3 regions of the Kitasatospora sp. NPDC093102 genome follow, and region 2 is predicted to be linked to each of the others. Evidence: riboswitches for the same ligand, from Rfam matches in the RefSeq annotation. Region 2 holds a riboswitch; each other region holds the start of a gene.
What was found. Region 2 has a riboswitch for thiamine pyrophosphate ahead of thiC (phosphomethylpyrimidine synthase ThiC). Riboswitches for the same ligand answer to the same signal wherever they lie in the genome.

Region 1: it holds a riboswitch for thiamine pyrophosphate, as region 2 does, so the genes downstream of both, AB0O11_RS00130 (cytosine permease) here and thiC (phosphomethylpyrimidine synthase ThiC) in region 2, are expected to answer to the same signal.
Region 3: it holds a riboswitch for thiamine pyrophosphate, as region 2 does, so the genes downstream of both, thiO (glycine oxidase ThiO) here and thiC (phosphomethylpyrimidine synthase ThiC) in region 2, are expected to answer to the same signal.

The regions. Positions count from the first base shown of each region.
Region 1 covers NZ_JBFBFA010000001.1:22,924-32,639, forward strand. The annotation lists gene AB0O11_RS00105 (PP2C family protein-serine/threonine phosphatase) at 1-1,065, opposite strand, end outside; gene AB0O11_RS00110 (bifunctional DNA primase/polymerase) at 1,679-2,341, shown strand; gene AB0O11_RS00115 (DUF5926 family protein) at 2,560-3,543, opposite strand; gene AB0O11_RS00120 (ATP-binding protein) at 3,613-4,209, opposite strand; gene AB0O11_RS00125 (glycerophosphodiester phosphodiesterase family protein) at 4,450-5,274, opposite strand; gene AB0O11_RS00130 (cytosine permease) at 5,363-6,751, opposite strand; TPP riboswitch at 6,744-6,888, opposite strand; gene AB0O11_RS00135 (trypsin-like peptidase domain-containing protein) at 7,107-8,867, shown strand; tRNA gene AB0O11_RS00140 (tRNA-Ser) at 8,931-9,018, shown strand; gene AB0O11_RS00145 (MerR family transcriptional regulator) at 9,181-9,716, shown strand, end outside.
Region 2 covers NZ_JBFBFA010000010.1:202,503-212,218, reverse strand. The annotation lists gene AB0O11_RS17230 (cupin domain-containing protein) at 60-377, shown strand; gene tenA (thiaminase II) at 418-1,089, shown strand; gene AB0O11_RS17220 (DUF5326 family protein) at 1,358-1,558, shown strand; TPP riboswitch at 1,722-1,856, shown strand; gene thiC (phosphomethylpyrimidine synthase ThiC) at 1,851-3,659, shown strand; gene AB0O11_RS17210 (FAD-binding oxidoreductase) at 3,726-5,120, opposite strand; gene AB0O11_RS17205 (hypothetical protein) at 5,633-6,055, shown strand; gene AB0O11_RS17200 (SRPBCC domain-containing protein) at 6,281-6,718, shown strand; gene AB0O11_RS17195 (VOC family protein) at 6,785-7,171, opposite strand; gene AB0O11_RS17190 (LysR family transcriptional regulator) at 7,301-8,227, shown strand; gene AB0O11_RS17185 (helix-turn-helix transcriptional regulator) at 8,243-9,079, opposite strand; gene AB0O11_RS17180 (NAD(P)H-dependent oxidoreductase) at 9,181-9,716, shown strand, end outside.
Region 3 covers NZ_JBFBFA010000002.1:340,437-350,152, reverse strand. The annotation lists gene AB0O11_RS04935 (FAD-dependent oxidoreductase) at 1-1,183, shown strand, start outside; gene AB0O11_RS04930 (hypothetical protein) at 1,213-2,073, opposite strand; gene metF (methylenetetrahydrofolate reductase [NAD(P)H]) at 2,279-3,193, opposite strand; gene AB0O11_RS04920 (polyprenyl synthetase family protein) at 3,388-4,503, shown strand; gene thiE (thiamine phosphate synthase) at 4,547-5,194, opposite strand; gene AB0O11_RS04910 (Rv2175c family DNA-binding protein) at 5,194-5,559, opposite strand; gene AB0O11_RS04905 (FAD-dependent oxidoreductase) at 5,602-6,807, opposite strand; TPP riboswitch at 6,963-7,075, shown strand; gene thiO (glycine oxidase ThiO) at 7,079-8,254, shown strand; gene thiS (sulfur carrier protein ThiS) at 8,251-8,475, shown strand; gene AB0O11_RS04890 (thiazole synthase) at 8,479-9,297, shown strand; gene pknB (Stk1 family PASTA domain-containing Ser/Thr kinase) at 9,444-9,716, shown strand, end outside.

The DNA.
Region 1 (9,716 bases), on a different contig from region 2:
GGCGTAGACGGCGGTGGCGGTGCGGGCCGGCTCGGTGGTCTTGAGCAGCAGCTCCAGGTCCCCCAGGACGGAGACCGGGTCCTCGCCCTCCAGCACCGCGTAGGCCCGCAGCGCGGACCGGACCCGGCCCATCGCGGCGGCCGCGCCGGGGGCGGAGCCCGGGCCCGCACCGGGGCCGTCGCCGGAGACGGAGCCGACGGTGAGGCCGATGGTGCCGTCCGGCAGCGGGATCGCGTCGTACCAGTCGCTGCCGCAGGAGCGCTCCAGCCCGGCCGGGACGAGCCGGGCGGCCAGCCGCAGTCCGGCGGCCTGGGGGAGCCGGTCCGGCAGCAGGCCGCGGCGCAGTGCCTCGGTGGTGCGCGAGATCCGGTCCGACTCCAGCTGCTTGGCGAGCAGCGGGGCGGCGATCTCGCAGTAGTGGCGGGCCAGTTCGCGCCGGCATCCGGTCGGTTCGGCGGGCTCGTCCCAGAACCAGACGGCGGCGGCGAGCGGTCCGTCCTCGGGGGTGGCGAGCGGCAGGCCGAAGGCGCCGCCGAGGCCGAGGTGGACGGCGAGTTCGCGCAGCCGGTCGCCGATGGCCGGGTCCTCGGCGAGGTCGCGGGAGTGCAGCTGCGCGGGCCGGTCCCGTTCGCGCAGCAGCCTGGCCAGCAGGCTCTGCTCGGTCGGGACGGTCTCCAGGGCGCCGAGGCTGGCGCGGTCGAGGCCGAAGCCGACGGGCTGGCCGGGTCCGCCGCCGGGCAGCCTGGTGACCAGCACGCCGCGCCGGGCGCCGAGCAGGGCGGCTCCGGAGGCGAGGACGGTGTCCAGGGTGGCGGCCAGGCCCCGGGTGCGGGCGAGCCGCTCGGTGTGTTCGTGCAGGCTGGTGATATCGGACAGGCGTCCGGCCAAACGGTCCTGCACCGCAACGGACGGCGCCGTGCGGTCGTCCGCCGTGCCGTCCGGGACGTCGACCTGGCCGGGCAGGTCCGGCGGGTCGAGGACGGTGAGCCCGCCTGCGCAGCCGGGTTCGCCCGGCTCGGCGGTCGTCGTCGACGGGAGGGCCGTCGACGGGTGGGACTCGTTCATGCCGCCACTCCTGACGCGGTGCTACGTGCCATGCGAAACCCCCAGGTACGGCCAATGTGGAGCGAGCACGGCCAATGGGCGTGTTTCGCCTCGATTCGCTACTACTCGTCATTGATCGACAGCAATGCCACCACTTCTACACAGGCCATTCGGGGCATGTCCAGATCCAGGACGACGCGGTGGCAGGTTCCACATCCATCGCGACCCGGTCGGGGGCGCGCAGGGCTCGCGTGCGCGCCGGGCGGACCGGAGGCATGGAGCGGGCCGCGAACGGGCAGAACCGGGAGGACGGCCCGGGCGGCCGTCCGGATCGTATGTCCGCGCCGCCCGCGAGCCGGGCTGGCCGGAACTCTCTCACTCGTACGGTGGAACCAAGCGCGCCCGGGCGGCGTCCATCCGGTCGCGTACGGGATTCTCGTTCCAAGGGCTGTGCCGGTGCGCGGCCCTTCATGTCGTGCTCCACACCCGCTCCACGTCGTAGCCGCGCCGTCCTCGTTGCCGCCCGCCCCGCTCAGTGCCGCCCGGGCCGTGCCGCGGCCGGCCCGCGCGGAGGATCCCGACGGACGCCGGCGGGGCGGAGCGAACCGAGCGGTCAGGGAAAGGAACGAGCGCCATGCGTGAGAACCCGAAGGGCCGGTCGGAGGAGCGTGCCGCCCGACTGGCCGCGGCCCTGACGGCCGCCGTCGACCACCGCTGGCCCGTGGTGCCGGGCGCCGTGCTGCGCGACGGCTGCTGCTCCTGCGGCGACCTGGACTGCACCGTTCCCGGCGCACACCCGCACGACCCCTCGCTGCTGGCCGCGACCACGGACGCCCGGATGGTGCGCTGGTGGTGGGAGTGGCAGAGCCCGGACGCGCCGGTGCTGGCCGCGACCGGCTCCACGGTCTCGGCGGTCAGCCTGCCCGCGGCGGCCGGCGCCCGGGCGCTGGCCTACCTGGGCGCGCTGCGGCTGCCGCTCGGACCGGTGCTGGCGATGCCGGGCCGCTACGCGCTGCTGGTGGCACCGTACTCGCTGGACGTGCTCGGTGAGATGCTCGCCCAACTCCCCTGGGTGCCGGGATCGTTGCGCTATCACGGGCCGGGCGGCTTCCTGCCGCTGCCGCCCGGCGGCGCGGCCGTGGGGGTCCCCCCGGCCGGAGGCCGGGGGAGGGTGCGCTGGGTGCTCGCGCCGCGACGGGGTGTCGGCGGCGGGGTCTGGCTGCCGCAGGTCGGGCCGCTGCTGGGGGAGTTGGTGGAGGCGACGGTCCGGCTGGACAGCGGACGTTCGGCCTACTGAGGATCACCGGGGCCGGGCGGGGCATCGGGGCCGTCCGCCGGGGCGTTCCGGAAAAACAAAAGATCCGGCCGCTGGCGACGGGGGATGCACCAGCGGCCGGACTCTTTAGACAGTAACAAGGATCCGCGCCCGCGCCAATTTCCAAGACGCCCTCCACGCCCGGAAATTGCGCGTTCACCGTGACAATGTGACGCGTATCACGCGGATCCCGGTGCGCTTTAGTTCAAGGTGACCTGACGGTTCACCAGGTTCGCACGGGCACGCCGCTCCTCGGCGGTCAGCGGGGTCGCGTCGGCGAGCACGGCGGCGAGCCGCTCGGCGAACTCGGCGGCCGGCTTCTCGCAGTCGGCGGCGGACATCGCGAGCGGGAGGTCCCACACCGGGACGGTCAGGCCGTGCGCGCGGAAGGAGCCGACCAGACGGGTGTCCGCGCCGAGCGAGGCCTCGCCGGCCGCGTTCAGCCGGGCCAGTGCGTCCAGCAGCTGCTCCTCGGGCACGGTCATCACCCAGCGCAGGTGGTTCTTGTCCGGGGTGCCGCACCAGTAGGCGGAGTCCACGCCGGCGAGCTTCTCGGTCGGGATGGCCGAGGCGTTGGCGCGCTCCAGGGAGGCGGCGACCTCGCCGGTGGCGGACTCGGCGTCCTCCAGCCAGAACTCGAAGCCGGTGTGCACGGTGGGCGTGAACGCGGCGGTGGTGTCCAGCAGGTCCTGCAGGCGGCGCCCGCCCGGGACGGTCCGGCGGGCCGGCACCGGGCTGCCCGGCTCGGTGGCCAGGGCCAGCTCCAGGGCGTCCGCGAGGTCGCGGCTGAGGTCGCCGGAGGAGGACTGGGTCTGCAGACCGAGCAGGATCGAGCCGTCCTGGCGGCGCAGGGCCGGCCAGGCCAGCGGCAGCACGGTGGCCAGGGTCACCGACGGGACGTCGCCGGTCGCGCCCTCGGCCACCTCGGCGGCCAGCGTCAGCGGCACCGTGGCAGCGGGCACCAGCTCGCGCAGCGCCACCCAGTCGGCCTCGCCCGGCAGGCCCTCGAACGGGCGGTGCACCAGCTCCTGCACCGCGTGCGAGGCCTCCCGACCGTGACACGCCTTGTACCGGCGGCCCGAGCCGCAGGGGCAGTCCTCGCGGGCCCCGACCACGGGGATCTCGCCCGTGACGGCGGTGGTGGACTGGCGCTGCGGCGCCTTCTTGGCGGCCTTCTTGCCCATGCTGCGGCTCTCCCGGGAACGGTGGTTCTGTGTTCCGGGAAGCCTAACGACACATTCCCCGGGCCCGGCTCACGCGCTACGGGCATCGCCCCCGGTGTGCCGGGCGTGCCGGGCCCGGGCGGGCAGCGCCGCCCAGACCGTGACCTCGCCCGGGGCGTCGCGCACGCCCCAGTCGCTGGCCAGCTGGTCCACGATGCTCAGGCCGCGGCCGCCGCGGGAGGTCAGCGAGGGACTCGCGGGCAGCGGCCGGGTGGCCGCCCCGCCGTCCGTGACCTCCAGGGTGAGCACCCCGTCGGCGTGCATCTGCCAGCGGATCAGCACCCCGCCGTGCGGTTCGTCCGAGCCCTCGGCGGACTCCCGGCCCTGCGCGGAGTGCGCCCCGGACGGGAGGCCGACCAGCACCTGCCCGAGCACCTCGGCCCGGGCGCTGCGGCCCAGCGCCGGCAGCGGGCCGAGCGGACGGGCGTACCGACAGGCATTGCTCAACAGCTCGGAAAGGATCAGAACAGCATCATCGATGACCGGTTCCGGTATCTGCCGGTCACCCAGATCTCGACGCAGTCGGCGCCGTGCGACCCCGACACTCGCTGGGCCGTGCGGCACTGCCATGGTCGATGAGGTCGGCCCAACTCCTGTGGGCACAGTACGCGCCACCATCAACGCCACCCCCGGACCTCCTTCAGCGTATGCCGAGGGAGAGATGCCCCTTGGTAATGCGTCGGAAACGAGCACCGGACGATCCCGCGAGCCCATTTCGAGTGCGGCGACCGAGGGTGGACATCAGGTCATTCCGTGCTCACCCTCTGTCGCCCGGATGCAAGAATTCCGGCAATTTCGTGCAAGGAAGGTTTGACTGCCGACCAGCGTGATCGGATCGGACGGTATGGCCTTCGGTGCGTCGGCGGATCACCGTCCGAGCTGCGCCAGCACCTCCGCGGGCCGGTTGGTGATGATCGCCGACACTCCGAGCTCCAGGCAGAGCTCGACGTCGGCCGGCTCGTCCACCGTCCACACGTGCACCTCGTGACCCAGCTCGCGCAGCCGGGTCACCAGCTGCGGGCGGGCCCGCACCAGCTCGATGCCCGGGCCGGCGATCCGCGCCCCGCCCGGCAGCGGCGAGCCGGCGCGCAGGCGGCCGAGCAGCGGCAGGGTCCGCTCGAACAGGAAGACCTGCCGGTACTCCGGCGCGGCGGCGGCCACCCGGTTCAGCGCGAGCGAGGAGAAGCTCATGATCCGGGCGGACGGGCGGTCGCCCTCCCGGGTCGCGCCGATCTCGAACCGCTCCAGCGTCCGCAGCAGCTCGGCCTCCACCCGGCCCCGGAAGCGCACCGGGTGCTTGGTCTCGATCGCCAGGTCCACCGGGCGGCCGCACTCCACCACCAGCTCCAGCAGCCGCTCCAGCCGCAGCACTCCGCGCAGCTCCGGGTCGGTGCTGGGACGGCCGGTCTTCCAGGCGCCGAAGTCGTACGCCTCCAGCTCGGCGAGGGTCATGGCCGAGACGGTGCCGCGGCCGTCGGAGACCCGGCCGATCCGGCGGTCGTGCACGCAGACCAGCGCGCCGTCGGCGGTGACCCGGACGTCGCACTCCAGCGCGTCCGCGCCCTCGTCGAGCGCGCGCCGGTAGGCCGCGAGGGTGTGCTCGGGCAGGGCGTGGGAGGAACCGCGGTGGGCGATCACCTGGACGGAGGGCACGGTGCGCGCCGTCGTCGAGGACAGGTCTGGGCTGGTCACAGGGCCAACGATAGGCGGCGGAAGTGAAGCGCGGACAAAGACGGCCTCAACCCGTGGGGCCGTCTGCGCCCGCGCTTCCCCGGCTTCCTCAGCGGCGGCCGGCGCGGCGGCCGAGCGGGGTGAGCGCCCAGGTGGCCAGGGCGGGCACCAGGAAGGCGAACAGCGAGGCGGAGGTCCACTCCTGCGGGGTGAAGTGCAGCGCCTCCTGGGCGGAGGTCCAGAAGTCCGTCCACCAGCCGGCCACCTTGGTCGGCGCGATGAACTGGTAGACCGCGAAGCCCAGCGCCCACGGCAGCAGCATCGGCCAGCGGGACGGTGCGTCGGCGGAGAGGTTCCAGCCGTGCCGGCCGGCGCCGAGGAAGTAGTCCACCGCGAGCACCGCCAGCAGCGGCACGAACACCGAGCCGATCAGGCCGAGGAAGCCGTAGTAGGTGTCGGTGAACTCGTCGATCTGCAGCGCCAGCACGGTGGTCAGCGCGCCGATCGCGCCGGAGAGCACCCTGCGGTCCACCTTCGGCAGCAGGTTCTGCACCGACATCGCGGTCGAGTACACGTTGGCGAAGGACTGGTCGGTCTCGCGCAGCACCAGCACCAGCAGGAACAGCCAGCCCGCCCAGACCCCGAGGAAGGAGTCGAAGATCCGGTTCGGGTCGCCGTCCGACTGCAGCAGTGCCATCAGGCCGAGCACGTAGCACCAGACCTGGGCGATCGTGTAGCCGGAGAAGCTGCCCCAGAACGCCGAGCGCGGGGTGCGCGAGTGCCGGGTGTAGTCGGCGGCCAGCGGGACGAAGGAGACCGACACCGCGATCATCGCGTCGGTGGCGCCCAGGAAGCCGTGCCAGTTGCCCGCGCCCGGGTCCGGCACGCCCTGGCGGCCCAGCTGGACGGTGAAGTACACCATCGCCACCGCGACCGCCCCGGCCACGAAGCGGCGCAGCACCGCGATCGAGCCCAGCGGCCAGATGGTCAGCGCGGTGGTCAGCGCGCCGGCGAGCAGGACGAACAGCCAGCGGTAGCCGGTGGTGTGCGCGACGGTCTGCGCGCCCGCCGAGATGGTCAGCAGCTCGAACACGCCCCAGCCGATGCACTGCACGATGTTCAGCACCGTCGGCAGGTAGGACAGCCGGGTGCCGAACAGCCCGCGCAGGTTCGCCATCGCGGGGGCGCCGGTGCGGGCGCCGATCAGTGCGGCCACGCCGAGCATCGCGGTGCCGACCGCCGTACCGATCGCGATCGCGGTCACCGCGGCGGCCAGCGACAGCTCACTGCCGGGGGCGCCGAGCACGGTGGCGGCGGTGGAGAAGCCGATCAGGCTGACACCCAGGTTCATCCAGAGCGCGAAGTGGTCCCGGAAGCGCAGCGTGCGCGGCGGCTCGGTGTCCAGGACCAGGGGGGCCTCGGGGCGCTCCAGGACGGCGGTCGCACTCGAAGAGGGGGCGTTCGCGCCCGAAGAAGAGGATGGCGAAGCAGGCGGCATGGCCGATACTCCCTACGCCGGCATTACCCGGACAGGTTCCGGCGGTCAGCGCCCCCTCGAACGTCCGCCACTGGTGTGGCGTACGGTCGACATGCGCACTCTCAGCCTGGTGGGTCCAAGCTCCCGCGTGTCAGTTTGGAGCGACAGGCTAACCGGCACGGGGGCGAACGCCCAAGGCCGAGGGAGTCGCGGTCCATCGCGGGACGTCCGGCGGGGGAGGGGAGCCTCGGCCGTCGGTACCGGCGTCGGTGCCGGCTAAGGATTCTTATGAGTTCTTCAGAGGGGTCCTTACGGCAATCGAATCGACAGTGCGAAAAACTATGGTCCTTGGTTCTGCCAGCTATGGAGGTCGTCCGTGAGCACCGAGCGCGAGGTTGGGCCCACCGGGCCGCAGGGGGAGCAGCCCGCCGGCCAGGGAGTGGCCGAGTCCGCTTCCGAGGGCCCCGCTCAGGGCGGGCACCAGCCGACGATGGCCTTCCGGCGGGTGCCCGAGCCGGAGGCCGCTGCCGTCGAGACCGGCACCGTCGAGGCCGCGCAGGGCCCGGTCGACGCCACTGCGGCCGAGGGCGGGCACAAGCCGACCGTCGCCTTCACCAAGGTGCCCGCACCGGAGGCCCCCGCCGCGCCCGTGGCGCCCGCCGCCGCGGAGCCTGCCGTCGACCCGGCCACCGGCTACATCGACGCGCCGCCGCCCGTCCTGCCGCCCGCCCCGCAGGCCCCGGCCGCCCCGGCCCTGCCGCCGGCCGGCAACCCGTACGCCACCCCGACCCACGGCGTCCCCGCCGCCGGCGCGCACGAGGGGTACGGCGCCGCTCCGGCTGTTCCCGCCGCCCCCGCCGCGCACGGCCACCACCCCTTCGGGGCCGGCCAGCCGCTCGGTGGCTGGGGCCCCACCCACGACTCCACCTCCGGCGGCGCGGGCCACCCCGGCGGCCCGGCGGGCCCGCTCGGCTACCCGGTGGACTACCCCGGCGGTCCGGCCGGCCCCGGCGTGCGCAAGAAGCGCGGCGGCCTGGTCGCCCTGATCGCGGCCGTCGCGCTGGTCGCCGGTGTGGCCGGCGGCACGCTCGGCGTGACCGTCGCCAACCGCGCCGACAGCAGCAGCTCCCCGAACGACCACCGCAGCACCACCGTCCAGGCCAGCGACACCCAGAAGAACGAGCCCGCCCCCGGCTCGATCGCCGCCATCGCGCAGAAGGCGCTGCCCAGCGTCGTCACCATCAAGGCGCAGGGCAACGGCGAGTCGGGCACCGGCACCGGCTTCGTCTTCGACACCGAGGGCCACATCCTCACCAACAACCACGTGGTGGCGCCGACCCTCAACGGCGGCAAACTGACCGTCAAGTTCGCCGACGGCACCTCCTACAGCGCCTCGGTGCTGGGCCACGCCGAGGGTTACGACGTCGCCGTGGTCAAGATCGACAACCCGCCCAAGAGCAAGCTGGCCCCGCTGCCGCTGGCCGACTCCGACAAGGTCAACGTCGGCGACGCCACCATCGCGATCGGTGCGCCGTACGGCCTGGAGTCCACCGTCACCAGCGGCATCATCAGCGCCAAGGACCGCCCGGTGGCCTCCGGCGACGAGACCGGCTCGCAGGCCTCGTACATGAACGCCCTCCAGACCGACGCCTCGATCAACCCCGGCAACTCCGGCGGCCCGCTGCTCGACTCCGGCGGCGCGGTGATCGGCATCAACTCGGCGATCCAGTCCAACGCTTCCGCCAACGGCCGGGCCGGCAGCATCGGCCTGGGCTTCGCCATCCCGATCAACCAGGCCAAGTGGGTCGCGGACACCCTGATCAAGACCGGCAAGCCGGTCTACGCCAAGCTCGACGTGCTGCGCAACGACGACTACAAGGGCGACGGCGCGCAGATCCAGACCAAGGACATCCAGGGCCAGCCCGCCGTCACCCCCGGCGGTGCGGCCGACAAGGCCGGCCTCAAGCCGGGCGACGTCATCACCAAGCTCGGCGGCGTCCCGATCGACAACGGCCCCGCCCTGGTCAGCCGGATCTGGACGCACAAGCCCGGTGAGACCGTCGACGTCGAGTACACCCGCAACGGCCAGACCTTCAACACCAAGGTCACCCTCGGCCAGCGCGAGGGCGACCAGTGACCCCCGCCCGCGCCGAAAGGTGTGCGCCGAACCCCGCCGGACCCGTTAGGCTGACCTCCGCCTGGAGAGCTGCCCGAGCGGCCTAAGGGAACAGTCTTGAAAACTGTCGTGGCGTGACCCGTCACCGTGGGTTCGAATCCCACGCTCTCCGCCGGTAGGAGAACCACCTGCTCAGGGCGGGTGCCGAGACCACTCGGCACCCGCCCTCGGTGCTTCCCCGGCGGCCGCGGCGCCGGCTGCGGAGCGGCCGGGGAACGGATGCGGGCGGCCGGATTGACCCTGACACGGTGGCAGGGGGTGGAGTGGTCGCATCATGTTGAACATCGGAGACTTCGCCAGCCACGGCCGGGTGTCGGTGCGGATGCTGCGCCACTACGACGCGATCGGGCTGCTGCGGCCCGCCCGGGTGGACCCGGTCAGCGGGTACCGCTTCTACGAGGCGTCCCAACTCGCCCGGCTCAACCGGGTGATCGCGCTCAAGGAGCTCGGCTTCACGTTGCAGCAGGTGCGCGCCGTCCTGGACGAGCAGGTGGACGCGGCCGAACTGCGCGGGATGCTGCGGTTGCGGCGGGCCCAGCTCGCCGCGGCGATCGCGGCCGACGAGCTGCGGATGGCCCGGGTGGAGGCGAGGCTCCGGACGATCGAGAGCGAGGGGACCATGTCCACGCACGATGTCGTGGTGAAGCAGGTGCCGTCCGTCCGGGTGGCCCAACTGGCCGGTGTGGCCCAGAGTTACGAGCCGGAGGACATCGGACCGGTGATCGGGCCGCTGTTCGCCGAGCTGTGCCGGCGGCTGGCCGGGGCCGGGATCGAGGCGACCGGCCCGTCCGTCGCCCGCTACCAGGACGC
Region 2 (9,716 bases):
TGAATGCGCCGGGGCGCGGAGGTGGACGGACGGGCCCGAGGACGAGGGAGGACGGCACGGTGAAGCTCTTCCGGCTGGACGAACTGGACGCCGAACGGGCGGCCAACGACGGTGCGTACCTGCGGTTCCTGCGCGAGCCGCGGATGTCCGCCGGGCTGTACGCGCTCGCCCCCGGTGACACCGACACCCAGACCGCGCACGACCAGGACGAGATCTACCAGGTGATCAGCGGCCGGGCCGAGCTGACCGTCGGCGCCGAGACCGCGACGGTCGCGCGGGGCACCGTGGTGTACGTGCCGGCCGGCACCCCGCACCGGTTCCACCACGTCACCGAGGAGCTGCGGGTGCTGGTGGTGTTCTCCCCTCCGGAGGACTGAGCCCCCCGGTGGTCGGGGTCGGCGTCATAGGGTCGGCGTCATGAGCACCAAGACGCTGACCGAAGAACTCTGGGCGGCCATCGAGCCGGTGTACGCCGAGATCCTCGCCCACCCCTTCCTGGCCGGGCTCACCGACGGCACCCTGCCGCGCGGGGCCTTCCGCCACTTCGTCGTCCAGGACTCGCACTACCTGCGCGACTACGCCCGCGCGCTCGCCGTCTGCGCGGCCAAGGCGCCCGGCGAGGAGGACGTCCGGGCCTTCGCCGACGACGCGGTCGGCGCGCTGGCCGCCGAGCAGGGCATGCACGCCGAGTTCCTGACCGCCTTCGGCGGCAGCGCCGAGGAGGCCGCCGCCGAGCCGGTGCTGCCCACCACCCGGGCCTACACCAGCTACCTGCTGGCCACCGTCTACGGCGGATCCTTCGCCGAGGCGGTCGGCGCGGTGCTGCCCTGCTACTGGATCTACGCCCGGGTCGGCGAGGCGCTGCTCGCCCAGGGCTCGCCCGACCCGCTGTACGCCAAGTGGATCGCCACCTACGGCGACGAGGCCTTCCAGTCGGTGGTCCGCCGGGTGCTGGCGCTCACCGACCGGCTGGGCGGGGAGCTGTCCGCGGCCGAACGCCGCAAGGTGGTCGAACACTTCGTGACCACCTCGCGCTACGAGTGGATGTTCTGGGACGCCGCCTGGCGCGGCGAGCGCTGGCCGGTCTGAGCCGTGCGGGCCCGTCCGGCCGTCCCCGGGAGCCCGGACGACGGGCGGGCGGTGGCGGGTCGGTCCGTGACGCGGGAGCCGGCCGGGCCGGCGACGGCGTCGACTTCTCGGGGGTCACCCGGGGGGCCGGAATCGGGGTGATCTCGGGGTTCTCTCCGGGCCGTTGGGCCTCGTTCCGGCTCTCACGCCACCGTACGATCGAAGTACCGAAAGCAAGCGGGATGCGGCACCGGACGGCGGCCGACCCGAGGGGAGAAGAGGAACCGACATGGCTGAGCTCTGGAAGTCGCTGCCCTCCTGGGTGCGCAACATCGTCATCCCGGTACTGGTCCTGGTGCTGGCCTGGAACATCGTCGCGTTCGTGTTCGGCGTCGTCGGCGCACTGCTCTCGATCGTGATCAAGCTGCTGGTGGTGGTCGGCATCGCGGCCGCCGTGGTGGTCCTGGTGAAGAAGGCCGCCAAGAGCTGACCGGTCACCCCGTAACGCCGCCCTGAGGCCCGGCCCCCCGTGAGGGAGGAGCCGGGCCTCGGGCGTTTCCCGCGGGCCGTCGGCCGGCCGGGCGGGCCGTGGCGTGCTCTGGACCTGCGGCGATCCGCTCGCTACCGTGTTGGGCGTCGTGTGCAGGCAACACCGCCTGCGACGCGGGAGCTCGGAGCACCGGGCTGAGAGGACGCTGACCGGGACGTCGACGGACGGACCGACGGCTGCGTCGACCGCAGGAACCTGACCGGGTAATGCCGGCGTAGGGAGTAGAGGTCAGATGACCACGTTCGAAGCACAGCCGCAGTCTGCCCAGGGCGCCCCCAGCAGCGAGCGCACGGGCTACCCGACCCCGGCCTGGCGCAAGGCCTACCGCGAGGGATCGCGCCCCGACCTGCGCGTTCCGTACCGCGAGGTGCAGCTCACCAACGGCAGGTCCGTCCCGCTGTACGACACCTCCGGCCCGTACACCGACCCGTCCTACGAGCCCGACGTGCGGCGCGGCCTGCCCGCGCTGCGGGACGCCTGGATCCGCCAGCGCGGCGACGTCGAGGAGTACGACGGCCGCGAGCCGCGTCCCGAGGACGACGGGATCAAGCACACCTCGCCGCGCGGCGGGAACCTGCGCAACCTGGACGCCGTCTTCCCCGGCCGCCCGCGTCGCCCGCTGCGCGGTCGCGCCGGTGCCGCCGTCACCCAACTCGCCTACGCCAAGCGGGGCGTGGTGACGCCGGAGATGGAGTTCGTGGCGCTGCGCGAGGGCCTCGCGCCCGAGTTCGTGCGCGCCGAGGTGGCCCGCGGCCGGGCCGTCATCCCGGTCAACGTGAACCACCCGGAGGTGGAGCCGGCCGTCATCGGCACCAACTTCCTGGTGAAGATCAACGCCAACATCGGCAACTCGGCCGTCACCTCCTCGATCGAGGAGGAGGTGGAGAAGATGACCTGGGCCACCCGCTGGGGCGCCGACACCGTCATGGACCTCTCCACCGGCCGCAACATCCACACCACCCGCGAGTGGATCCTGCGCAACTCCCCGGTGCCGATCGGCACCGTGCCGCTCTACCAGGCCCTGGAGAAGGTGGACGGCAAGGCCGAGGAGCTGAGCTGGGAGGTCTACCGGGACACGATCATCGAGCAGTGCGAGCAGGGCGTCGACTACATGACCGTCCACGCCGGCGTGCTGCTGCGCTACGTCCCGCTCACCGCCCGCCGCAAGACCGGCATCGTCTCGCGCGGCGGCTCGATCATGGCGGCCTGGTGCCTGGCCCACCACCAGGAGAACTTCCTCCACACCAACTTCGAGGAGCTCTGCGACATCCTCGCCTCCTACGACGTCACCTTCTCGCTCGGCGACGGCCTGCGCCCGGGCTCGATCGCGGACGCCAACGACGAGGCGCAGTTCGCCGAACTGAAGACCCTCGGCGAGCTCGGCCGGATCGCCCGCGAGCGGGACGTCCAGGTGATGATCGAGGGCCCGGGCCACGTCCCGATGAACAGGATCAGGGAGAACATGGATCTCCAGAAGGAGATCTGCGACGAGGCGCCGTTCTACACCCTCGGCCCGCTGACCACGGACGTCGCCCCCGGCTACGACCACATCACCTCGGGCATCGGCGCCGCGATGATCGCCTGGTGGGGCACCGCGATGCTCTGCTACGTGACCCCCAAGGAGCACCTGGGCCTGCCCAACCGCGACGACGTCAAGACCGGCGTGATCACCTACAAGATCGCCGCCCACGCCGCCGACCTGGCCAAGGGCCACCCCGGCGCCCAGGCCTGGGACGACGCCCTCTCCGACGCCCGCTTCGAGTTCCGCTGGGAGGACCAGTTCAACCTGGCCCTCGACCCGGAGACCGCCCGCGACTTCCACGACGAGACCCTCCCCGCCGAGCCCGCCAAGACCGCGCACTTCTGCTCGATGTGCGGCCCGAAGTTCTGCTCGATGAAGATCAGCAAATCCATCAACGAGAAGTTCGGCAGCGGCGCGGCCTCGCCGGAGTACGACGAGGAGGCCGTCGAGGGCATGAAGGCCATGTCCGAGGAGTTCAAGGCCCAGGGCAACAAGGTCTACCTCCCGCTGGCCGACTGACAGCCGGAAGCGCCGGCCCCGTGCTCCACGCGCTGGGTCGGCGCTTCGCCGTCTCGGCAGCCGTCGTCATCCGGCCACGCCGCTCGTGATCTCAGGGCGGATGTTGTGGTTGACGTGGAAGAGGTTGCCGGGGTCGTAGGTCTGCTTGACGGCGACCAGGCGGGCGTAGTTGTCGCGGTAGTCGGCGGTGACCCGGTGCTGGTCGTCGGCACTGACGAAGTTGACGTAGCCGCCGGCAGCGGAGTGGGGTTCGAGGGCCGCGTAGTAGTCGCGCACCCATGCGATGCCGGCCTCGGAGTCGGCCGGGTCGGGCCAGGCGCCGACGATCACGGTGGCGAAGTTGGCGTCGCGGTAGGAGAAGGCCGTGGCATCGGGGGCGACCCGGTGGACGGCGCCGTTGAGCGGATAGACGTGGCAGGCCGAATTGACCGTCGGCACCCGCGGACCGTACTCGACGTGTGCGGCGATCGCCTCGTCGGTGAGCTCGGTGGCGAACGCGCCCTTCCAGTACTGGTGCAGCCCGGGCGGCAGCAGCGCGTCGAACATGCCGACCAGTGCCGGGTACGGCATCGGGCCGACCATCTCGGCGACCTTCGGCGCCACCTCGCGGTACGGCCGCACAGCCCGCTCGGCCTCCTCCATCACGCCGCTCCAGCAGACGACCAGGATCGCGAAGGTGTCACCGTGCCGGTCCGCCGGGATGAACGGCAGTGGGGGTGCGATCTGGAAGCCGGGAAAGACGCTCAGCTGCTCGGGGGCGTCGACGATGGCATCGCGGTAGAACCGCATGATCTCGGCGGTGTGCCCCGGCTCGTGGAGGATCAGCCCGGCATAGACGTCCTTGACCGGGGAGAGCCGGTACTCGAAGGAGGTCACCACGCCGAAGTTGCCGCCCCCGCCGCGCAGCGCCCAGAACAGGTCGGGGTGGCTCTGTTCGTCGACGACCAGGAACCGGCCGTCGGCCGTCACCAGGTCGGCGGAGAGCAGGTTGTCGCAGGTCAGGCCCAGGCTGCGCGCCAGGTACCCGAAGCCGCCGCCGAGGGTGAGCCCGCCGACCCCGGTGGTGGAGATGATCCCGCCGGTGACGGCCAGGCCGAAGGGGTAGGTCGCCGCATTGAGGTCCGCCAGGGTGGCCCCGCCCTCGACCCGGGCCGTCCGCCGTTGCGGGTCCACCCGGACACCGCGCATTCCGCCGAGATCGGCCACCACGCCGTCGTCGCAGGTCCCGTACCCCGGGGCGCTGTGCGACCCGCCGCGGACCGCCAGGTCGAGCAGGTTCTCCCGGGCGAAGTCCACCACGGCCATGACATCGCCCGCGTTGGCGCACCGCACGATCACGGCGGGCTTCCGGTCGATCATGGCGTTGTAGACCCTGCGGGCCTCGTCATATTCCTCGTCGCCGGCACTGACCACCGCACCGTGCACCCGGCCCGTCAACTCTTCAACCGTCTGTTTGCTCATTGCGCCGCTCCTGCCATGGGCCCCGCCCTGCCGGCGGAACGACCGGCGCACTTCGCCGACGGTCCCTGGTCGGCCACCTTTCACGCTACGCCGCGCTGGGAGACGGCTCCCGCTGGCATCCGGTGGCTCACCCGAGCTGCGGTTTCCTTCGTGATGAAAGAGGCACCAGTGCGACACGCTCAGTCCTGCCGGCTTCAGGAGCCGCTACCTGGCGAGGTCATGGCCCTGGCGGCTTCCGAAGGGCTGGGAGAGCTTCGGGCGGCCGGTCGCCGGGATCCCCAACTTCTTCCTGTTCCTGGCCGTGGCCGACCACCTCCGTGTCCGGAGCCAGCCGGAGCCAGTGACGACTTGCCGGGGGGTCGTGGTGTCGATGCCTCAACTCATTATCTACTTTTTACATTTCACTTGAATCACGCGCGGGTTGATATCGCCGTGGTTGTCGGAAATGCGCAAGGCGGGCGCCGATAGGGTGCGCCGCACTACCCGCTACGTCACGCGTATCAGAGGATTTCATGACCACCCCGCAGAGCCCCCAGGCCCCGTCGTCGCCCGAGGCGGTTGCCGCGACTCCGTTCCCGTACGCCGAGGCCGTGCAGGCCACGGCACCGGCGCCCAAGAAGAGCAAGCGCAAGAAGATGCTCTCGGTGCTCGGCACGCTCGTGCTGATCGTCGTTGTGGCGATCGTCAAGGTCGCTGTCAAGGACGCGATGAACGGGCCGGTGCGTGCCAAGGTCGGCGACTGCGTGCAGGTCACCGGAAGCGGCGATCACCCGTCGGTCGATACGGTCGGCTGCGACAACAGCAAGGCCACTCACACGGTGTCGAAGGTCGTCGAGGACACCTTCGACGTGAACGCTTGTGGCGACGGCTTCGATGCACTCGCTCAGCAGATGGACAACGAGAAGTTCGTGCTCTGCCTGACACCGAAGAAGTAACCGCGTCCGGCCCCCCCCGCGGAGTTCGCGGAGCACGGCAACCGGGTCCACCTCCCGTCGGCCGACTGGCGTGCCGTTCCGGGCCGGTCCGCCGGCCCGGGGTGGGGCGGTCGTCGGTGGTGGGGAAGGTCGGTCGAAAAATTTTCGCGGGGAGCGATGAGTTTTCGGGGCGGCCGCGGTCTACCCCTGTGCAAGCGATCACGTGACCACGGAGGAGACACCGAGATGACCGAGAACCTGGGCGAGCTGACCATCACCCGTGAGCTGCCGGGTGCCCCGGCCACCGCGTTCGAGGCGTACTTCGAGCCGGAGCAGTTCGTCCGCTTCTGGGGTCCGGTCGGCACCCACGTGCCGCTGGAGACCGTGACCATCGAGGCGAAGGAGGGCGGGCGCTACGACAGCACCATGGTGGTCGACGCGACCGGCGAGCGGTACCCGCTGAAGGCCGAGATCGCCGAGATCCGGGCCGGCGAGTCCTTCACGATGGTGGAGGAGGGCTCGGGCATGCGGTCCACGCTCACGTTCACCGAGCTCGGTGACGGCCGCACCCGGGTGGTGCTGCACCAGACCGGGGTGCCGGAGATGTTCCGCGGCCCGGAGGCCGAGGCGGGGCTGAACTCCAGCTTCGACCGGCTGGTCGAGCACCTCGCCGGCCGGAACTGACCCGGCACGCGCAGGTGGTCGAGGGGTGCCGTCCCGGCCCGGGCCGCGGGCTCGGGGCGGCACCCCTCACTTGTCGGCGTCCTGGGGGTACCAGCGGAGCTCGACCGTGTTGCCGTCCGGGTCGAGGACGTAGACGGAGGTCGCGTTGCCGCGGGCGCCGTAGCGGGGGACGGGGCCTTCGAGGACGGTGAAGACGCCGGAGTCGATGACCTCCTGCCAGTCGAGGGGCTCGACGGTGAGGCAGATGTGGTCGACGTTGGACTCGTGCCGGGGCCCGTGGACCAGGTCGATGATGGTCTCGGGGGTGACACGGACGGACGGGAAGGACACCTGGCCGGCGCGCCACTCGTCGACGCGGACGGGCTCCAGGCCGAGCAGGCCGGAGTAGAAGGCCAGCGAGCGTTCGACGTCGGCGACGTTGAGGACGAGGTGGTCGAAGGCTACGACGCGCATGGGTGTTCGGCTCCGCTCGGGTGCGACTGCTGGTGACGGGTTCAACGATCCCGCCGTCCGGACGGGGGATCAATGCGTGGTCGACGTACGATCGTTGAGCCGGATTCAACGATCGAGGGGTGGGGCCGGATGCTGGAGCGGCTGGAGGTCGAGGTCTTCCTCGCGCTCGCCGAGGAGCTGCACTTCGGGCGGACCGCCGAGCGGCTGCACCTGACCACCGGGCGGGTCAGCCAGGTGGTGAAGAAGCTGGAGCGTCGGATCGGCGGCCCGCTGTTCGAGCGCACCAGCCGGTCGGTCCGACTCAGCGCCGTGGGGAGGCAGTTGGCGGACGACCTGGCGCCGGTGGTGGAGGCGATGGCGGCGGCGTTGCGGCGCGCGGAGGACGCCAGCCGAGGAGTGACCGGGGAGCTGCGGGTGGCGTTCCTCGGGGAGTGGACGGCGCCGGTGCTGCTCAAGGCGGTCGCGCTGTTCGGCGAGCGGCACCCCGACTGCCGGGTGGACGTCCGCGAGGTCCAGCTCTCCAACTCCCGGGCGAGCCTGGTGGACGGCTCGATCGACGTCCTGATCGCCTCCTACCCGTTCGACGGCATGGCCTGCGGGCCGGTGCTGCTGACCGAGCAGCGGGTCCTCGCGGTCGCCGCCGGGCACCTGCTGGCCTCGGAGCGGTCGGTGTCGGTCGAGGTGCTCGCCGACCATCCGGTGGTGCAGTACCCGGCCGTCACCTCGGCGGCGTTCAAGCGCGACCGCACCCCCGACCACACCCCGTCCGGGCGCCCGGTGCCCAAGGGCCCGTCCGGCGGCACCTTCTCCGAGATGCTCAGCCTGGTCGCGATGGGCCGCGGCGTCCTTCCGGTCGGCGAGCACTCCCGCCGCTACTACCCGCGCCCGGACGTCGCGTACGTGCCGATCCACGACGCGCCCCCGATCGAGCGGGGCCCGGTCTGGCTGGAGAGCAACACCACCGCCCGGGTCCGCGCCTTCGTCCGGGCGGCGGCGGACGTCGCCGAGGGGCGGGCCGGCGGGGCGACCCCGTCGTGCGTCGTGGCGGCGGGCTGAGGGGGGCGGAGTGCTTCAGGAGATGGCGCGCAGCCGGGGCCGCTCCGGGGCGAGCAGGCGGTCGAGGTGGGCGGCGGTGTCGTCGTCGGCAGGGAGCAGCACGAGGAGCTGCTGGGAGTCGTCGGGGAGGTCCAGCGTCTCGCGGTGGAGCCGGAGTTCAGGGCCGGACGGGTGGTGGAGGCGGAGCGGGCCGCGGCGGGGGACGAGGTGGTTGCCGAGCCGGCGGGTGAAGTCGGGGCCGGCGAGCGGGGCGAGTTCGGTGCTCAGCCACTCGGCGGACTCGACCGAGGGGCCGAGCCAGAGGTCGAAGGCCTGTTCGTCGGCGATGTCGTCCCAGTCGGCGAACAGGGTGCGGGCGCGCGGGTCGGTGAAGACGTAGCGGGTGAGGTTGGGCGCCGGGGTGTCGAGCAGTCCGGCCGCGCCGAGGACGGCCGCGTAGCCGCTGGTGTGGGCGAGGACGTCGCCGAGGCGGTTGGTGACGGCGGCGACGCCGGGTTCGAGCAGGCGCAGCGTCTCGCGGACGGTGGGGCGCAGCTCGCGCGGGGCGGGGGCGGGCCGGGTGCGGCCGGCGCACGCGCCACCGGTGATCTTGGTGAGGTAGCGCAGGTGGTTGCGCTCGGCGGGGTCGAGGCTGAGGGCGTCGGCGAGTGCGTTGACCACGGGGGTGGAGGGGTTGCGGTCGCGGCCCTGTTCCAGCCGGGTCAGGTACTCGACGCTGATGCCGGCCCGGACGGCCAGGTCGGAGCGGCGCAGCCCGGGCGAGCGGCGGCGGCCGTGGTCGGGCAGGCCCAGCGTCTCCGGCTGGATGCTGTCGCGCTTCGCGCGGATGAAGTCCCCCAGTGGTGTGCCCATATGACGAGCGTACGGCTGATCGTCACTCCGAGGGTGGCCCTGCGGGGGCCAGCCTGAGCGCGGCCTGGTTACGGCCGTGGGGCGGGCGGAGAGTGGTGGCCATGGAGACGAACACGCACAAGCTGGTGATCATTCTCGGCAGCGTCCGGGAGGGCCGGTTCGGTCCGGTGGTGTCCTCGTGGGTGGCCGAGCAGGCCGCCGCGCACGGGGGCTTCGAGGTCGAGGTGGTGGACCTCGCCGAGGTCGAGCTGCCGCTCGAACTCCCCGCCTCCTCACCGAAGTTCGCAGGTGAAGGCTATCCGCGGCCGGCCGGGATGGCGAAGCTGACCGAGGCCCTGGAGGGTGCCGACGCCTTCGTTGTCGTCACACCCGAGTACAACCACAGCTACCCGGCCTCGCTGAAGGCCGCGATCGACTGGCACTTCACCCAGTGGACGGCCAAGCCGGTGGCCTTCGTCAGCTACGGCGGCGCGGCCGGCGGCCGGCACGCCGTGCTGCACCTGGAGAACGTGCTGACCGAGCTGCACGCGGTGACCATCCGGGACGGCCTGGCCTTCCCGAACTACTTCACCGCCTGGGCGGACGGCCGCCCGAACGACCCGCAGGCGCCCGGCTGCGCCAAGGTCCTGCTCGACCA
Region 3 (9,716 bases), on a different contig from region 2:
GGACGCCGCCTTCGGCGCGGGCTCCGGCGCCCGCTGGGGCGAGGTGATGAACCACGGCCGGACGGTCTGGGAGGCCACCCGCCGCCCGCTGCTGGAGGAGCCGCTCCCGGCCGACCACGGCGTCCTCTCCCCGGCCGACCGGGCTCTGCTGGGCACCGACCCGTACCCCGTCCCGCCGCGCACCGGCCTGGCCCGCCTGCGCCGCCCGCAGCCATGGTCCCTGGAGCACGTGGCCGCGCGCGAGCTCGACGGCCACCCCGGCCTGACCGCCCTGCTGTTCGAGCCGGCCGTCCGGTACGGCTTCACCCCGGCCGGGGCGCCCGCCGGGGCCACCGTGCTGCCGTACATGGAGCAGTCCTTCGGCGTCTGGTACGTCCGGGGCGGCCTGCGGGCCCTCGCGGACGCGGTGTTCCGGCGCTGCGAACTGCGCAGGGTCGAGTTCCGCTTCGACACCCCGGTCACCCGGGTGGTCGTCGAGGGCGGCCGGGCGAGCGGGGTCGAGACGGCGGACGGCCGGATCGACGCGGACCTGGTGATCTCCGCGATGGACACCGACGCCCTCTACCGCCACGGCCTCGCCGAGTGGCCGGGGCTGCCGGTCGACCACTGGGAGCCGCAGGAGGTGCCCGGCCGGTTCAGCGTGCTGCTCGCCCTGCGCGGGCCCCGGCCGGAGGGCACCGCGCACCGCACGGTGGTGCACGCGGCCGATCCGGCCGAGGAGGCGAACGCGCTGACCCTCGCGGTGCCGCCCTGCGAGCGCCCCACCGTCCAGGTGCTGCGCCCGGACGACCCGGCGCTGCGCCCCGACGACGGGCACGAGAGCGTGGTGCTGACCGCGACCGTCCCGGCCCAGGGCGAGTTCGACTGGACCGCCCCGGGCGTCGCCGACCGCTACGCCGACCGGCTGCTCGCCCACGTGGACGCGGCCGGCCTGGGCCTGCGCGAGCGGGTGCTGTGGCGGGTCGTGCGCACCCCGGAGGACACCCGCAGGGAGACCGGTGCCCTCGGCGGGGCGGTCGCCCGCCCGGTCCTGGCCGGCTCCGCGGGCTGCTGGCTGAAGGCCGCCAACGAGTCCCCCGTCCCCGGCCTCTACCTGGTCGGCGGAAACGCCCACCCCGGCGGCGGCCTCGCCCGCGTCGGCATGTCGGCCTGCATCACCGCCGGCCTGATCGGCCCGGCGTAGGCCCCGGCCGGTGGGCCGGCCCGGTCGGGTCAGCCCTGGTGCCAGGTGTTCTGCTGCTGGTAGCCGTGGTTCTGGTCGTACGTCGGCTGCTGCGGGATGCCCTGGGGGTGCTGCTCGAACTGGGGCTGCCACTGCTGCTGGGACTGGGCGTTCGGATCCCAGGCCTGCTGGTGCTGCGGCTGCTGGTAGCCCGCGTACTGGTCCTGCTGCTGGTCCTGCTGCTGCGGGTAGCCGCCGTACGGGTCCTGCTGGTGCTGGGGGTAGCCGCCGTAGGGCTGCTGGTCGTAGGCGAAGGCGGGCTGCTGCTGGGTCTGCCACTGCTGCTGGTCGTAGCCGGCCTGGTAGGCGGCGGCGTACGGGTCCTGCTGGTGCTGCTGGACCTGCGACTGCTGCTCGTAGTACCCGGGCGCGTAGACGCCGTCCTGGGCGAGCTCCTGCATCTCGAAAGCGGCGGTCTGCTCGACCTCCGGCACCTCGTCGGGCACCGGCACGGCGGCCGGGGGCTCCTCGACGGCGCCGACCTCGCCGACCCGCTCCTCGGCGACGGCGACGGCCGCCACCGCGGCGGCGCCGCCGGTGAGGGCGCCGAGCAGCGGCACCTTGGCGAGCGGGCCGGGCAGGCTGCCGTCGGACTTCCGCAGGGACCAGCCGGCCCGGTAGCCGCGCTTGACCGAGAGGGTGACGAAGGTCTGGCCGACCGCGAACAGCACGGCACCGGCCCCGATCACCACGACCGAGCCGAGGCTCATCCCGGCGGCCACGCCCAGGAAGCCGGCCAGGGCCAGGACCCGCCAGTGCAGCGGCGCCCGGTTCTGCAGCAGCACCTCCGCGACCAGCCAGAGCGCCACCACCGCCAACGCGGCGTACAGCAGCAGGTATCCGATGCCCATCCGCCCGCTACCTCCAGTCGCGTACCCGCGCGTGTGCGCCGCGCGTGTGCGGCGACTGTACCGGTTCAACGGCCGGGGTACCGCATCGCGTTCCCACCACTTCGAACACCGGCCGCGCACGACCGAGCCCGCCACCGTCGCCACGGTGACGGGCTCGTGAACACCCGGCGTGGGCGCCGCGCAGACGCGGGCCCGGCCCCGTCCGTCAGCGCTGGTGCAGCCCCAGGTTCTGGTAGATCTCCAGCGTCGCCGTCGAGTGGTTCAGCGTGATGAAGTGCAGACCGGGCGCGCCCTCGGCGAGGAGGCGCTCGGCCATCGCCGTGGCGTGCTCCATGCCGATGGCCCGCAGCGCCGCCGGGTCGTCGATGGCCGCCCGCAGGCGGGCCTCCAGGTCGGCGGGGAAGGCCGAGCCGCTGAGCTGCGGGAAGCGCTCCAGCTGCTTGGCGTTGGTGACCGGCATGATCTCCGGGATGATCGGCGTCTCGCAGCCGGCGGCCGTCACCCGGTCGCGCAGCCGCAGGTAGTCGTCCACCTCGAAGAACATCTGGGTGATCGCGTAGTCGGCCCCGGAGCGGATCTTCGCCACGAAGTGCCGGATGTCCTCGTCCCAGTCGGTCGAGCGCGGGTGCATGTTCGGCGAGGCCGCGACGCCGACGCAGAAGTCGCCGATGCCCTTGATCAGCTCCACCAGCTCGTACGCGTAGGTGACGCCCTCGGGGTGCTTGACCCACTCGCCCATCGGGTCGCCGGGCGGGTCGCCCCGGACCGCGAGGACGTTCCGCACGCCCTGGTCGGCGTACTGGCCGATGATGTTGCGCAGCTCCGCGATCGAGTGGTCCACCGCGGTGAGGTGGGCGACCGGGGTCAGGGTGGTCTCGGTGGCGATCCGGCCGACCATGTTGACGGTGCGCTCGCGCGAGGAGCCGCCGGCACCGTACGTCATGCAGACGAAGTTGGGGTCGAGCGGTTCGAGCCGGCGGATGGCGTCCCAGAGCTTCTGCTCGCCGGCCTCGCTGCGCGGCGGCATGAACTCGAAGGAGAAGGAGCGCTTGCCGGCCGCCAGGAGTTCGCGCACCGTCAGTGCGCGATCCGTTCTCGTGGAAGCGATACCGAGTGCCATGCTGGCAGGTTATCGGGCGTCCGGAGGGACCGGACAGTCGAAGTCCACCAATTGAGACAACTGATGGATGGCGCTCCGGTTCGCCCCGGCCCGGTTGCGCGAAGCCTCCCCGCGCCCCGCCCGGCCGGTCGCACGCCCGTTCCCCGTGGCACCGCTACGCTTGCTGCACCCCAGAGAACCAGCGGAGCCCCATCGTGACCTCGACCAGCACCCGGCCGGCCAACCCCATTGACGCGGAGGACGTCCGCACCCGCGTCAACGCAGCGCTCGCCACGTTCATGGACGGCCAGTCCGTGCTGCTCGCCAAGATCTCGCCCCAGCTGGTGCCCGCCGCCGACGCACTGCGCGACTTCCTGCTGGACGGCGGCAAGCGGCTGCGCCCGGCCTTCTGCTACTGGGGCTGGCGCGGCGCCGGCGGCCCGGCCGGGAGCGCCGGCGGCGACGCGATCGCCAACGCGGCCGCCGCCCTGGAGCTGCTCCAGGCGAGCGCCCTGGTGCACGACGACCTGATGGACCGCAGCGACACCCGCCGCGGTCTGCCCTCGGTCCACCGCCGCTTCGAGGCGCTGCACCGCGACAGCGGCTGGCGCGGCGACCGCGAGCAGTACGGCGCCTCGGCCGCGGTGCTGCTCGGCGACCTGCTGCTGATCTGGTGCGACGAGCTGTTCCTGCGCTGCGGCCTGGAGCCGGCCGCCGTCCTGGCCGCCAAGCCGGTGTTCGACCTGATGCGCACCGAGGTCATGCTCGGCCAGTACCTGGACGTGCTGGAGCCGGTGGCCGGCGACTCGACGGACGAGGGCGCGCTGGAGCGGGCGCAGACCGTGCTGCACTACAAGTCCGCGAAGTACACCATCGAGCGGCCGCTCCAGGTGGGAGCGCTGCTGGCCGGCGCCGGGCCGGAGCTGGTCGAGGCGTACGGGGCGTTCGGGCTGCCGCTGGGCGAGGCCTTCCAGCTGCGCGACGACCTGCTCGGCGTCTTCGGGGACCCGGCCGTCACCGGCAAGCCAGCCGGGGACGACCTGCGCGAGGGCAAGCGCACCCTGCTGGTCGCGCACGCGATGCGTGGCCTGTCGGCCGCCGACGCCCGGTACCTGGACGAGCGGCTCGGCGCCCCGGACCTGGCGGCCCCGGAGGTCGCCGAGCTGCGCGAGCTGGTCGCCCGCAGCGGCGCGCCCGAGCTGGTGGAGCGCCGGATCGAGGAGCTGATGCGGCAGTCGCTGGCCGCGCTGGAGGCGGCGCCGCTCGCCGACGAGCAGGCCCGTGCGGTGCTGCTGGCACTGGCCGAGGCCGCCACCGTCCGCAAGTACTGACGGACGGCGACGGCCTTGAGCCGGGCCCGCGGATCCGGGCCGGTCAGAGCGCGGCGCGCACCCGGCGGGACAGCTCGGCGGCGGCCGCCCGCGGGTCCGCCGCGGCGGTGACGGCCCGCACCACGACGATCCGGCGGGCACCCGCGGCCAGCACCTCGTCCAGGTTGCCGAGGTCGATCCCGCCGATCGCGAACCACGGCCGGTCGGTGGCCTGCTTCGCCGCGTACGAGACCAGGCCGAGGCCCGGGGCCGGGCGGCCCGGCTTGGTCGGGGTCGGCCAGACCGGGCCGGTGCAGAAGTAGTCCACCCCCGGCTCGGCGATCGCCGCGTCCACCTCGGACTCGGCGTGGCAGGAGCGGCCGATCAGCACGTCCTCGCCGAGGATCGCCCGGGCGGCCGGCACCGGCAGGTCGTCCTGGCCGAGGTGCAGCACGTCCGGCCGGGCCGCGTGGGCGACGTCGGCGCGGTCGTTGACGGCCAGCAGCTTGCCGTGCCGGCGACAGGCGTCGGCGAAGACCTCCAGGGCCTCCAGTTCCTGCCTGGCCTCCAGGCCCTTGTCACGCAGCTGGACGATGTCCACCCCGCCCGCCAGCGCCGCGTCCAGGAACTCGGCGAGGTCACCCTGCTCGCGGCGGGCGTCGGTGCACAGGTACAGCCGGGCGTCGGCGAGCCTGGCGCGCAGGTCCGTCATCACAGCGCCATGGCCTGGGCGCGGCGCTTGACCTCGGTCGCCCGGTTCTCCCACAGCGCCTGCACCGGGGTGCCGGGCAGCGACTCGTCCTCCGTGAACATCCATCCGATGATCTCGTCGTCGGAGAAGCCGCTGTCCCGCAGCACGGTCAGCAGGCCGACCAGGTGCTTGACCGGGCCGGTCTCGTCGATGAAGGCGGCCGGCACCTGCAAGGACTTGTTGGGGCCGCGGCGGACCGCGATCAGGTCACCCTTCTTGACCATGTTGCGGACCTCCGTGACCAGCACACCCCACCGCTCGGAGATGTCGGGCAGGTACAGCCACTCGGGGACCAGGGCTTCAGTCTTGGCATCGATCTCACTCACGGCACCAGACTGCCACCTCGACGGCCCACCGCGCACACGGCCCTACGCCGTGGCCGCCTTCAGCGGCACCGCAGGGTCGGCCGCGCGGGCCGGGTCCAGCGCGGTGCCGCGCTCGATCAGCTTCCGTCCCTGGGCGAGGTCGCGCGGCCGGTCCACGGTCAGCAGCGCGCTCGGCACGCCGTCGCGCAGCCAGAGCACCGACCAGTCGGCATCCTGCGGGCCGCCGCGCCAGAGCAGCTCGTCGCCCTCGGCGTGCCGGCCGGCGTACTGGACCATCCGCCCGAACTGCTCGGACCAGAAGTACGGCACCGGGTCGTAGGCCGGCGCGTCCGCGCCCAGGACGGCGGCGGCCACCGCCTCGCCGGACTGCAGGGCGTGGTCCCAGTGCTGGACGGCCAGCCGGGCGCCGGCCCGGGCCGAGGGGTAGCTGACGCAGTCGCCGGCCGCGTAGACACCGGGCGCCGAGGTGCGCAGCCGCCCGTCCACCACGACGGCACCGGTCGCGTCCAGCTCGATCCCGGAGCCGGCCAGCCAGCCGGTCGCGGGACGCGCCCCGATACCGACCACGACCTCGTCGGCGGGCAGGTGCGAGCCGTCCGCCAGCAGCACCGTGCCGGGCTCGACGGCGGCCACACCGACCCCGCAGCGCAGGTCGACCCCGGCCTCGGCGTACCAGGCGGCCATCGCCGAACCGATCTCCGTCGGCAGCGCGCCGGGCAGCGGCGCCGGGCCGGCCTCGACCACGGTCACCTCGCAGCCCGCCGCGCGGGCCGCGCCGGACACCTCGGCACCGATCCAGCCCGCGCCGACCAGCACCAGCCGCAGCCCGGGGCGCAGCAGCGCGCGCAGCGCCAGGGCGTCGTCCAGGGTGTGCAGCAGGTGCGCCCGCTCGGCGCCGGGCAGGGCGCGCGGGACGGCGCCGGTGGCGATCACCAGCGAGCCGTACGGGAGGTCGCCGCCGTCGGTGTGCAGCACGCCGGGGGTGAGGCCGGTGGCCCGGCGGCCGGTGAACAGTTCGATGCCGAGCTGCCCGTAGTCGATGTCCAGGGCGGTGGAGTCGGCCTTGCCGAGCAGCACGTCCTTGGAGAGCGGCGGCCGGTCGTACGGCGCGTGCGGCTCCTCACCGACCAGCGCGATCCGCCCCTGCCAGCCTCCCTGCCGCAGCTTGAGGGCGGCCTGCGCCCCGGCCAGCCCGGCTCCGACGACGACCACCTGATCCGTTCCGCTCAGCTCTGCCACGCCCGTCACTGTACTCAGCGGCCGGCCGGCAGCTGCGGGCCGTCCTCCCGTCGTACCGGCCCTCCGGCCACACGGAGCGCGGAGACGGGCGCGGGTCGTCTCCATCCCCCCTGGTCCACCCTGCGTACGGGCCTTCGGCCGGGCCGACCCCCGGCGTTAAGGTGGGGGCACCACACGGGAGCCCGGCGTACCGGGCTGAGAGGCGGGCTGGCACGGCCTGCGACCGTCCGAACCTGATCCGGGTCATACCGGCGAAGGGAGAAGAGCAGCTTTGTCACGCTTGCCATCAGGCGCCCGCGCGGACGTGCTGGTGATCGGCGGGGGCGTCATCGGCCTCGCCGTCGCCTGGCGCGCCGCCCAGCGCGGGCTGCGGAACGTGATCGTGGTCGACCCCTCCCCCGGTGGCGGCGCGGCCCGGGTCGCGGCCGGAATGCTCGCCCCGGTCACCGAGCTCCAGTACGGCGAGGAGCCGCTGCTGCGTCTCGGCATGGCCTCGAACGAGCGGTACGCGGCCTTCGCCGCCGAGCTCACCGAGGCGAGCGGCGGCCTGGACACCGGCTACCGCCGGTGCGGCACCGTCGCCGTGGCGCTGGACTCCGACGACCGCGAGGAACTGCGCGAACTGCACGCCTTCCACCAGCGGCTCGGCCTGGACTCGACCTGGCTGACCGGCCGGGAGGCCCGCAAGCTGGAGCCGATGCTCGCCCCCGGCGTGCGCGGCGGACTGCACGTGGCCGAGGACCACCAGGTGGACGGCCGCCGGCTGCTCGACGCCCTGGTCTTCGCCTGCGAACGCGCCGGGGTCCTGCTCCACCGGGCCGAGGCCGTCGAGCTGCTGGTCGAGAACGGCCGCGCGACCGGCGCCCGGCTGAGCACCCACGAGACCGTGACCGCCGAGCAGGTCGTCCTCGCGGCCGGCCCGCACAGCCACCGGTTGCCCGGCCTGCCCGAGGGGACGCTGCCCGCGATCCGCCCGGTGAAGGGGCAGGTGCTCCGCCTCCGGGTCCCGGACGCCTACCGGCCGTTCCTCTCCCGCAACGTCCGCGCCGTCGTCCGCGGCCGGCACCTGTACCTGGTGCCGCGCGAGAACGGCGAGCTGGTGGTCGGCGCGACCACCGAGGAACAGGGCTACGACACCACCGTCACCGCCGGCGGGGTGTACGAACTCCTGCGCGACGCCCACGAGTTGGTCCCGGGGATCACCGAACTCCCGCTGGCGGAGACCTCGGCCGGGCTGCGGCCCGGCTCGCCGGACAACGCCCCGCTGCTGGGCCCGACTTCACTGCCCGGGCTGGTCGCCGCCACCGGCCACTACCGCAACGGCGTGCTGCTCACCCCGGTGACCGCCGACCTGGTCGCCGAGTACCTGGCCACGGGTGAAGTCCCGGATCTCGCAAGGCCGTTCACACCCGCCCGGTTCTCCCCCGACCACTCCACCACGAAGGCCTCCGCATGACCGAGACCGCCCTGAACGAGATCGCCCTGACCGTCAACGGCGAGCCCCGCCGGGCGCCCGCCACGACCACCCTCGCCGAGGTGGTGGCCTCCGTCAGCAAGGCCAACACCGGCGTCGCCGCCGCCCTCAACGAGGCCGTGGTGCCCCGCAGTTCGTGGTCCGAGACGCCGCTGAGCACCGGCGACCGGGTCGAGATCCTCACCGCCGTCCAGGGAGGCTGAGCCATGGCCGATGCCCGTCTCTCCGACGACAAGGACAGCCTCACGATCGCCGGGACGACCTTCTCCTCCCGGCTCATCATGGGCACCGGCGGCGCGCCCAGCCTGGAGGTCCTGGAGCGCGCGCTGCTCGCCTCCGGCACCGAGCTGACCACGGTGGCCATGCGCCGGGTCGACGCCTCCACCCAGGGCTCCGTCCTGGACGTGCTGACCCGCAACGGCATCCGGGTGCTGCCCAACACGGCCGGCTGCTTCACCGCCGGCGAGGCCGTGCTGACCGCCCGGCTGGCCCGCGAGGCGCTCGGCACCGACTGGGTCAAGCTGGAGGTGATCGCCGACGAGCGCACCCTGCTGCCCGACCCGATCGAGCTGCTGGACGCCGCCGAGACGCTGGTCGACGACGGCTTCACCGTCCTGCCCTACACCAACGACGACCCGGTGCTGGCCCGCAAGCTGGAGGACGTCGGCTGCGCGGCCATCATGCCGCTGGGCTCGCCGATCGGTTCGGGCCTGGGCATCCGCAACCCGCACAACTTCCAGCTGATCGTGGAGGGCGCGGGCGTCCCGGTGATCCTGGACGCGGGCGCCGGCACCGCCTCCGACGTGGCGCTGGCGATGGAGCTGGGCTGCGCCGCGGTGATGCTCGCCTCCGCGGTGACCCGGGCTCAGGACCCGGTGCTGATGGCCGAGGCGATGCGGCACGCCGCCGAGGCGGGCCGGCTCGCGCACCGGGCCGGCCGCATCCCGCGCCGCTTCCACGCCGAGGCCTCCTCCGCGATGGCCGGCCGGGCCGACCTGGACACCCGCGAGCGCCCCGCGTTCTGACCGAGCCGGTGGGCCCGTGTCACGAGCCCCGCGCCGCCTGTGCCCCGTGGCACAGGCGGCGTGTCACAAGCCGGGCACAGCCGGGCCCGAGGCGGCGTCCTCCGGGTCCGGCCACCCGCGGCGGCACTAGACTCGCCCGGGTGGACATGGCACTGCACGACCCCCTGATCGGTACCCTGCTCGACAACCGGTACCGGGTCGAGCAGCGCATCGCGACCGGCGGGATGTCCACCGTCTACAAGGGCACCGACACCCGTCTGGACCGGGTGGTCGCGCTCAAGGTGATGCACCCCGCGCTGGCCGGCGACGAGGGCTTCACCGCCCGCTTCATCCGCGAGGCCAAGGCGGTCGCCAAGCTCACCCACCCCAACGTGGTCAACGTCTTCGACCAGGGTGCGGACCGCGGCCACGTCTTCCTC